One region of the Kitasatospora sp. NPDC090091 genome, then DNA from elsewhere that is predicted to be linked to it. Evidence: riboswitches for the same ligand, from Rfam matches in the RefSeq annotation. Region 1 holds a riboswitch; the other holds the start of a gene.
The links. Region 1 has a riboswitch for S-adenosylmethionine ahead of ACIPSC_RS00945 (aminotransferase class V-fold PLP-dependent enzyme). Riboswitches for the same ligand answer to the same signal wherever they lie in the genome.
Positions count from the first base shown of each region.

Region 2: linked by a shared signal. The riboswitch ahead of thrC (threonine synthase) and the one ahead of ACIPSC_RS00945 (aminotransferase class V-fold PLP-dependent enzyme) in region 1 are both predicted to bind S-adenosylmethionine.

Region 1 covers NZ_JBIVDY010000001.1:207,573-212,624, reverse strand. Annotated here, with positions in the region: gene ACIPSC_RS00955 (rhomboid family intramembrane serine protease) at 1-229, shown strand, start outside; gene ACIPSC_RS00950 (Lrp/AsnC family transcriptional regulator) at 271-552, shown strand; gene ACIPSC_RS00945 (aminotransferase class V-fold PLP-dependent enzyme) at 583-1,965, opposite strand; SAM riboswitch class IV at 2,014-2,131, opposite strand; gene trpD (anthranilate phosphoribosyltransferase) at 2,240-3,316, opposite strand; gene ACIPSC_RS00935 (hypothetical protein) at 3,462-3,881, opposite strand; gene ACIPSC_RS00930 (heme-copper oxidase subunit III) at 4,277-4,897, shown strand.
Region 2 covers NZ_JBIVDY010000008.1:79,192-84,243, forward strand. Annotated here, with positions in the region: gene ACIPSC_RS15900 (trehalose-6-phosphate synthase) at 1-196, opposite strand, end outside; gene ACIPSC_RS15905 (glucosyl-3-phosphoglycerate synthase) at 235-1,275, opposite strand; SAM riboswitch class I at 1,494-1,628, shown strand; gene thrC (threonine synthase) at 1,646-2,929, shown strand; gene ACIPSC_RS15915 (ubiquitin-like small modifier protein 1) at 2,957-3,235, shown strand; gene ACIPSC_RS15920 (cold-shock protein) at 3,795-3,998, shown strand; gene groL (chaperonin GroEL) at 4,389-5,052, shown strand, end outside.

The DNA of each region.
Region 1 (5,052 bases):
CCTGCGGCTGCACCCGCGGGCCCGGGTCACCACGCTCGTCCCGCTGCTGCTCTTCCTTCCGCTGCGATTCCCGGCCTGGCTGGTGCTCGGGCTCTGGTTCGCCCTCCAGTGGTGGTCGGTGCACTCGGCCGGGCCCGGGGTCGCCTACCTGGTGCACGTGATCGGCTTCGCGGCCGGCTTCCTCTACGCCTGCACGCTCGCCACCCGTCCCCCGCGACGCCCCGGCTGACGCCCGATACCCTGGCGGCACCTCACAAAGGAGCCGGAACAGTGATCACCGCCATCGTCCTGATCAAGACCAGCGTCGACCGCATCCCGGAGATCGCCGAGGCGATCGCGGCCATCGAGGGCGTCAGTGAGGTCTACTCGGTCACCGGCGGCTACGACCTGGTGGCGATGGTGCGGGTGCGCCACCACGACGACCTGGCGGAGGTCATCCCCGGCCGGCTGAACAAGGTCCCGGGCGTGGCCCACACCGAGACCCAGATCGCCTTCCGCACCTACTCCCAGCACGACCTGGAAGCCGCCTTCGCGCTCGGCCTGGACGAGTAGCAGCCCGCCCGGAGCCCCGCAGCGGCCGGCTCAGCCCGCGCGCCGGCCCCGGTCGACCTGCACCGCCGCGACGCAGCGGCCGCCCTCGTTGCGGTAGGTCCACGCCGCGCCGTCCGTGACCAGCTCGCGGACGGCGGTGAGGAACCGCTCGACGTGCTCGTCCGGGGTTCCGGCGCCGAAGCTGACCCGGATCGCGTTCAGGCTCCGCTCGCCCGGCAGCGACGGCTCGGGGGCACCGCACTCCGACGGTGCCACGTCCTCGTCACCGAGCAGCGTGCGCACCAGCGGGTGCGCACAGAAGAGGCCGTCGCGCACCCCGATGCCGTACTCGGCGGAGAGCGCGGCCGAGAAGTGCGAGCTGTTCCAGCCCTCCACCACGAAGGAGAGGACGCCCACCCGCGCGGAGCCGGCGCCGAACAGGTTCAGCACCTTCACCTGCGGGATCTCGGCCAGGCCGGCCGTGAGCCGGGCGACCAGCTGCTGCTCGCGGGCCTCCAGCGCGTCCCAGCCGGCCTCGGTGAGCGCCCGGCAGGCCGAGGCGATCGCGTAGGCGCCGATCACGTTCGGCGAGCCGGCCTCGTGCCGGGCCGGGCCGGTGTGCCACTGCACGGCGACCGAACCGTCCGCCTCCCGGGCGACCGTCCGGGTCGCGCCGCCGCCGGCCAGGTAGGGGTCGGCCGCGTCCAGCCAGTCGGCGCGGCCGGCCAGCACCCCGGCGCCGAACGGCGCGTAGATCTTGTGGCCGGAGAAGGCGATCCAGTCCACGTCCAGCTCCCGGACCGAGACCCGGTGGTGCGGGGCGAGCTGGGCGGCGTCCAGCACCACCCGGGCGCCGTGCCGATGGGCGGTCCGGGTCAGTTCGGCGACCGGCCAGAGCTCGCCGGTGACGTTGGAGGCCCCGGTGACGCAGAGCAGCTTGGGCCCCTCGGGCGCCGCGGCCAGCGCGGCGTCCAGGGCGGCGACCGCCTCGGCCCGCGAGCGCGGGGCGCGCAGGTAGGTGACGGCCAGCCCGGCGTGGGCCCAGGGCAGCAGTGAGGCGTGGTGCTCGGTCTCGAAGGCGAAGACCCGGGTGCCCGCCGGGACGGCGCCGGCCAGCAGGTTGAGCGAGTCGGTGGTGGCCCGGGTGAAGACCACCTGGTCGCCCTCGCGCAGGTCCAGGAACCCGGCGACGGTGCGGCGGCTCTGCTCGAACAGGTCGGTGGAGAGCTGGGAGAGGTAGCCGGCGCCGCGGTGCACGCTGCCGTAGTACGGGGCGTAGGCGGCGACGTCGTCCCAGACCCGCTGCAGCGCCGGGGAGCTGGCGGCGTAGTCGAGCGCGGCGTACTCGACCTTCGCACCGTCGGCGAGCGGGACCTGCACGTCGCGGCCGAGGACGGCGAGCGGGGCACGGACTTCGGTGGGGAGCAGGGACACGGGTGCACTCCTTCACGGGGTGAGGACCCCGGGGTGCATGTCGTCCGGCGTCCGCGCTTGCCCCGCGGGCGGATCGCCACGGGGCCCGGTCCTCACCCAGGGCACCCCGCCACGGACGGAGGGTTGCCGGACAGCAAGCTGGGGCTTCGCGCTGTCACTCATGACCTGGCCAAGACTCTAGGTCGCGCCCGCCGGGGTGGTCAAACAGCGTTCCGCCATCCGGACAGCACGAGGGGCCCGCGGGAACGCCTCCCCGCGGGCCCCAACTGCCTTCTCACGCCTTGCTGGTGGCCTCCGCCCAGCGCTTCAGCAGATCCTGTGCGGCGCCGGAGTCGATCGCCCGGGCGGCCCGCGCCATGCCCGCCGCGAGCTGGTCGGCGAGCGGCGCGTCGGTGAGGTCCAGCGCCACCAGGGCCGAGGCCGTGTTCAGCAGGACGGCGTCCCGCACCGGCCCCTGCTCACCCGCCAGCAGCCGGCGGGCCACGTCCGCGTTGTACGCCGGGTCGCCGCCGCGCAGCGCCTCGATGCCGACCGGCTCGATGCCGACCGTGCGCGGGTCGAAGGTGGTCTCGGTGACCTCGCCGTCGCGGACGACCCAGACCCGCGAGGTGGTGGTAATGGTCAGCTCGTCCAGGCCGTCGTCGCCGCGGAAGACCAGCGCGCGGGCGCCGCGCCCGGCCAGCACGCCGGCGATCAGCCCGGCCAGCCGGGTGTCGAAGCAGCCGACCGCGTGCGCGGTCACCCGCGCCGGGTTGGTCAGCGGGCCGAGGATGTTGAACGCGGTCGGGACGCCGAGGTCGCGCCGGGCGGTCGCGGCGTGCCGCATCGACGGGTGGAAGCGCGCCGCGGAGCAGAAGGTGAGGCCGACCTCCTCGGCCACCTCGGCCACCCGCCGGGCGGACAGGTCGAGGCTGATGCCGAGCTTCTCCAGGACGTCCGAGGAGCCGCTGGCGGAGCTCGCCGCCCGGTTGCCGTGCTTGACCACCTTCGCGCCGGCCGCGGCGGCCACGATCGCGGACATGGTGGAGATGTTCACCGTCTTGGCCCGGTCGCCGCCGGTGCCCACGATGTCCACGGCCGGGCCGGGGATGGAGAGGGGCTCGGCGTGCGCGTACATCGCGTCCACCAGGCCGGTGACCTCTTCCACCGTCTCGCCCTTGGAGCGGAGCGCCACCATGAAGCCGGCCACCTGGGCCGGGGAGGCCTCGCCGCTCATGATCCGGTCCATCGCCCAGGAGGAGGCGGAGCGGTCGAGGTCCTCGCCCCTCAGCAGTGCCGACAGGACGTCGGGCCAGGTGCGGACCACCTGCACGGGGTCGTTGCCGCCGTTCGCAGGGTTCACGTTCACCATGGCTGACTCCAGCTGTTGTCGGTTCCCGGAAGGGATGTCCGTACGGATGGAGCCAGCCTATCGAGCGGCGGGACGCCGAGGTCCCGCCGCCGGACTTCTTCTCTCGTACTGAGACGGCGCCCGCGGGGCGCGCGCCGGACCGGACCTAGGCGGGCGTCCGCTTCGCCACCCGGGCCCGGAGCAGCGTGGCGGCGGCCTCCGCGAGCGCCACCGGGTCCACCGGCCGGGAGATCGCGGCGTCGGCCCGGCTCCAGGCGGCCAGCCAGGTGTCCTGCGGCCGGCCGATCAGCACCAGCACCGGCGGGCAGCCGTAGATCTCGTCCTTCAGCTGCCGCGCGAGCCCCAGCCCGCCGACCGGCACCGCCTCGCCGTCCAGCACGCAGAGGTCGACGCCCCCCTTCTCCAGTGCCTTCAGAACCGCGGGGTGCGTCGCGCACTCCAGGTACTCCAGCTCCGGAAGGTCCTCGGCGGGCCGGCGGCCGAGGGCCGTCAGCACCTGCTCGCGGGTGTTGCGGTCGTGGCTGTAGACGAGGACGGTCAGCGTCTCGTCGGACTTGTACGCCATGGGCCCTGCTCCCTCACGTGTGATCCGGACCACGTTCACCTCACTCCGGATGCTACTCCCGATCACCCTCCGCCGAGGCCGTCCCGCACGATCCCCTCAAGCCGCCGCGCCCCCGGCTCACCCTCCCGGAGGACGGCCCGTCACCCCCGCGCACGCAGTCCACCCGTACGGCCGACCGCGGGTCCGCTCCCCTTACTTCCCGGGCCCACCGCAGCGGTGCAGCGACACGCCGGGCAAGGGGGTCGAAGGGGCCTGCGAAGAACCGTCAGAAAAGGGACACGCCGCTGCTCAGTCCCTGTCCGGACGCCCCGTCCGGCGCCACCGGGGCATACCGCACGCACCGGACACTCCGAGGGAGACCCCCCGGCGTGAAGACGGAATAAGGGACCGACATAATGTCCGTCGTGGCGACAGCAACAGCAGTAGAAACCGGGCACGCGCACGGATCGGTCAACCGGCCGAACATGGTCAGCGTCGGAACGATCGTCTGGCTCAGTTCCGAGTTGATGTTCTTCGCGGCCCTCTTCGCGATGTACTTCACGCTCCGCTCCGTCAAGGGAGCCGAGTTCTGGACCGAGAAGGCGCACGCCCTCAACGTGCCCTTCTCCTCGGTCAACACCACGATCCTGGTGCTCTCCTCGCTGACCTGCCAGCTCGGCGTCTTCGCTGCCGAGCGCGGGGACGTGAAGAAGCTCCGCTCGTGGTTCGTCATCACCTTCGTGATGGGCGCGATCTTCATCGGCGGCCAGGTCTTCGAGTACACCGAGCTGGTCAAGAAGGACGGTCTCTCGCTGTCCTCCGACCCGTACGGCACGGTGTTCTACCTGACCACCGGCTTCCACGGTCTGCACGTGACGGGTGGTCTGATCGCCTTCCTGCTGGTCCTGGGACGGACGTACGCAGCCAAGCGGTTCACGCACGAGCAGGCCACCGCCGCCATCGTGGTGTCGTACTACTGGCACTTCGTCGACGTCGTGTGGATCGGCCTGTTCGCGACCATCTACCTGATCAAGTAACCAGCTGATCAGGTCGCTGGCCACCGGCGCACGGCCCCGCCCTCACCGGCGACGGGCCGCTTCGTCCGGTGCCGACGCTCCCACCGACCGACCGCGCGCGCAGCCCTAGAGAGGCAGCCTCGTGCCGGCCAGACCGGCCGCCGGGTGCACCCACC
Region 2 (5,052 bases), on a different contig from region 1:
CGCCGAGGGCCGCGCAGACCCAGACGGCGTCGGGGTCGCCGATCGCGGAGAGCCCGGAGACCAGGCCCCCGCCGCCCCGGCGGAGGGCCAGCGTGCCGTCCTCCGCCGTGCTGAACGACACCGGTCCCCGGTTGGATGCCACCAGGACCGGGGCGGTGCCGGTCGAATTCGAACGCTCGGTCGTGAGATCGCCCATGATGGGTAGGTTGCCGGGGGCCCGGGGCCGCAAACCCCTCAGCGGGCCGGGTGGCGGCCCGCGTACTCGGGGACGGTGTGCATCGGGGGCCGCTCCAGGGCCGTCACCGGGTGGGTGTGCGCGGTGAACTCCCTGGTCTCCGGATCGCGGGTGAACTGGGTGAGCAGCGGGTGCACCAGATCGGCGGAGGCCTTGAGCCGGTGCGTCCGGTCCAGCCGTTCGAGTGCCGTGCGGTAGATGGTGGCGGCCATCCGGCCGAGGGCCTGGCCGTCCTGGTGGCGGTGGTGGCGCACCCCGACGTCCACCTGGGCCAGCGCGTCCAGGCCGACGGTCTCCAGTGCGTCGACCAGCAGGCCCAGCTCGACGCCGTAGCCGGTGGGGAAGGGCAGGCGTTCGAGCAGCGAGCGGCGGGCCGCGTACTCGCCGCCGAGCGGCTGGACGAAACCGGCGAGTTCCGGCCAGTGCAGGTTCAGCAGGGGGCGGGCGACCAGTTCGGTGACCCGGCCGCCGCCGGACGGGACCACCGCGGCGTCCCCCGCGGCGGAGTCGCTCGGCGTCACTTCGAGCGGCCGGTCGTACATGGCCTTGACCAGCTGGATGCCGGGGTCGGTGAGCAGCGGTCCGACGATGCCGGAGACGAAGGCCGGGTCGAACTCGCGCAGGTCCGCGTCGATGAAGCAGACGATCTCGCCGCGGGTGACCAGCAGCGAGCGCCAGAGCACCTCGCCCTTGCCGGGGGCGGCGGGCAGCCGGGGGAGGATCTCGTCCCGGTGGACCACCCGGGCGCCCGCGGCGGCGGCCACGGCGGCGGTGCCGTCGGCGGAGCCGGAGTCGACCACGACGAGCTCGTCGACCAGCGGCAGGCGCTCCATCAGCTCCCGGCGGACCGTGCGGACGATGTCGCCGACCGTGGCCTCCTCGTCCAGCGCGGGCAGGACGACGCTGACGCTGCCCGCACGGCCGGCGGCCCGCTTGGCCTCCAGCAGGGTGCGCACCGGACGGTCGGCCGCGCTCCACGAGCGCCGGCGCAGCCAGGACGCCGCCTGCGGGACGAGCTCGGGTGTCGGGTCGGCGGGCACGGGTCTCTCCTCGGCGGGGTTCGGGTGGAGCGGGTCGGTTGGAGCGGTCGGGTGGGGCGGATCAGGTGGAACAGCTGGGTGGAACGGTCGGGTGGAACGGGCCATCTCGCGTGGCGGACGGTCCCGTTCAAGCTTCACGCCTTCGGATACAGTCTTCGTACAGCGGTCGGACCTTCGCACGCCGGGGTCGCCGCTGAGCAGGACCAACAACTTCACAGAGCTCATCCAGAGGGACTGAGGGAACGGCCCGTTGACGTCCCGGCAACCTTCTCGCGCGGCTGTCGTTACAGGCCCCGGCGGGACAGGTGCCAATTCCGGCCTGTGGCGCAACCGCGCCGCGGGGAAGATGAGGAGAGAGGCCTCCGCCACCATGGCTATCGACACTGCCGCACCCGTCAGCACCGTTGACCTCGGCCCCGCCGCCGCGCTGTCCTGTCGCGAGTGCGGCACCCGGTTCCCGCTCGGCCCCAGCTTCGCCTGCCTGGAGTGCTTCGGGCCGCTGGAGATCGCGTACGACTTCGGGAGCGAGGGCGCCGAGGCGCTGCGGAAGCGGATCGAGTCCGGCCCGGCCTCGATCTGGCGCTACGCCCCGCTGCTGCCGGTGCCGGCCGACGTCGCCGGCAAGCCGAACCTGAACCCTGGCTGGACCCCGCTGGTCAAGGCGGACAACCTGGGCCGCGAGCTCGGCTTCACGGCGCAGCTGCACATCAAGGACGACTCCGGCAACCCGACCCACTCGTTCAAGGACCGCGTGGTCGCCTGCGCGATCGAGGCGGCGCGGGCGTTCGGCTTCACCACGCTCTCCTGCTCCTCGACCGGCAACCTGGCCGGCGCGGTGGGCGCCGCGGCCGCCCGGGCGGGCTTCAAGTCCTGCGTGTTCATCCCGCACGACCTGGAGCAGGGCAAGGTCGTCATGGCCGGTGTGTACGGCGGCGAACTGGTCGGCATCGAGGGCAACTACGACGACGTGAACCGCTTCTGCTCGGAGCTGATCGGCGACCCGGCCGGCGAGGGCTGGGGCTTCGTCAACGTCAACCTGCGCCCGTACTACGGCGAGGGCTCCAAGACGCTGGCGTACGAGATCTGCGAGCAGCTGGGCTGGCGCCTGCCGGAGCAGATCGTCATCCCGATCGCCTCGGGCTCCCAGCTGACGAAGATCGACAAGGGGCTGCGCGAGCTGGTGAAGCTCGGCCTGGTCGAGGACCGGCCGTACAAGATCTTCGGCGCCCAGGCCGAGGGCTGCTCGCCGGTGTCGGCGGCGTTCAAGGCCGGCCACGACGTGATCCGCCCGGTCAAGCCGGACACCATCGCCAAGTCGCTGGCGATCGGCAACCCGGCCGACGGCCCGTACGTGCTGGACATCGCCCGGCGCACCGGCGGTGCGGTCGAGGACGTGACGGACGCCGAGGTGGTGGCCGCGATCAAGCTGCTGGCCCGCACCGAGGGCATCTTCGCCGAGACGGCCGGCGGCGTCACCGTCGGCGTGCTGAAGAAGCTGGTCGAGACCGGACAGCTGGACCCGGCCAAGGAGACCGTCGCGATCAACACCGGCGACGGCCTGAAGACGCTGGACGCCGTCTCCGACGCCGGGATGACCGCCGTCATCCGCCCGACGCTGGCCTCGTTCCGCGACGCCGGCCTCGCCTCCGCCTGACCCACCCCCAGCTAGGAGAAGCCCCCCATGAGCGCCAACGTCCGCATCCCGACCATCCTGCGCACCTACACCGGCGGCGCCGCCGAGGTGAGCGCCGAGGGCGCCACCCTGGGCGACGTCATCGCCGACCTGGACCGGAACCACGCCGGGATCGCCGCGCGCATTCTGGACGACACCGGCAAGCTGCGCCGTTTCGTCAACGTCTACGTCAACGACGACGACGTTCGGTTCGCGGAGGGTCTGGCCACCGAGATCAAGGACGGCGCGAGCGTCTCGATCATTCCGGCGGTGGCCGGCGGCTGCTGAGCCGTCCGACTGCCGAGTCGGCCGCCCCGGGACGGAATTCCGACCCGGGGTGGCCGGTCGTATTTTGGCGGGAATATTTGCACTCCCAGTCGGAGTAGAGTGTGGCTCGACCGGGAACGGGGCTCCCCTCCCCCTCGTACCGGTGGTCGAATCCGTCCGCGCCCGCACCGCCGTTCCCCGTCCGGCCGCCGAGACCGCCGGCCGCTCCACGGCCGTGAAACATGTCAGGCCGATGTCAGAATTCTTGAGGGGATTTGGGTAATCCGTCCGCTATGTCCGGCGTGAATTGCGGCGTTCCTTCCGATTCCGTCGGATCTGCCCCTTGGCGGGCCCGGTGAATTCCCGGCGATTGGGCCTGTTGCAGAGGGCGTCGATCCGGATACATTCAGCCGCGGTCGACGCAATCGCCCGTACACCGGACGCCGTCCGGTGGTCTCGGCGGGGATTGCGGCGTGCACGGCTGTGCCCAGGGGGGGTTCCCCGGGCCGGCCTCAACCAGACCCGCACCCGCAGACCCGCGGGCGCGTGAAGGGCCAGCACAGCACTAGGGGAGTTCGGAATGGCTCAGGGCACCGTCAAGTGGTTCAACGCGGAGAAGGGTTACGGCTTCATCGCGGTCGACGGTGGTGCGGACGTCTTCGTCCACTACAGCGCGATCCAGATGGACGGCTACCGCACCCTTGAGGAGGGCCAGCGGGTCGAGTTCGAGATCTCTCAGGGGCAGAAGGGCCCGCAGGCGGACATGGTCCGCGCGGCGGTCTGACCTTTCCGACACCCAGGAGTTCGGCTCGGCCCATCGGCTGGTGCACCTCTTGCTTCGCGGCGGGCCCGCACGACACGCGTCGTGCGGGCCCGCCGCCGTGTGCGGGGCGCGGCGCGGGCCCGGCCGCGGGGCCCGGTGAGGCCCGGCCACGGGGCCCGGTGAGGCCCGGCGCGGGGGTGCGGCGCGGCTCGCGGGTTGGCGATTGGGCTTGCACTCGCCTACCCGGAGTGCTAATCATTGGCGTTAGCACTCACAGCGTGAGAGTGACAGCGGACCGGGTCGGTGAGGCCCCCGGGAGCGGTAGGGGAAAGGACCCCCGCACACCAGGGCCGTCCGTCGCGGGCACCCCTTGGTCCGAGCAGTCGACCGTGTCCCGGAGGACCACTTCTGATGGCCAAGATCATCGCCTTTGATGAGGAAGCTCGCCGCGGCCTTGAGCGTGGCATGAACCAGCTCGCCGACGCAGTGAAGGTCACGCTCGGCCCCAAGGGCCGCAACGTCGTGCTGGAGAAGAAGTGGGGCGCCCCCACGATCACCAACGACGGTGTCTCCATCGCCAAGGAGATCGAGCTCGAGGACCCCTACGAGAAGATCGGCGCGGAGCTCGTCAAGGAGGTCGCCAAGAAGACCGACGACGTCGCGGGTGACGGCACCACCACCGCCACCGTGCTGGCCCAGGCGCTCGTCCGCGAGGGTCTGCGCAACGTCGCCGCCGGCGCCAACCCGATGGCCCTGAAGCGCGGTATCGAGAAGGCCGTCGCCGCCGTCTCCGACCAGCTGCTGGCCCAGGCCAAGGACGTGGAGACCAAGGAGCAGATCGCCTCCACCGCCTCCATCTCGGCCGCCGACACCCAGATCGGCGAGCTCATCGCCGAGGCCATGGACAAGGTCGGCAAGGAAGGCGTCATCACCGTCGAGGAGAGCAACACCTTCGGTCTGGAGCTGGAGCTCACCGAGGGCATGCGCTTCGACAAGGGCTACATCTCGGCCTACTTCGCCACCGACCTGGAGCGGATGGAGGCGACGTTCGAGGACCCGTACATCCTCATCGCCA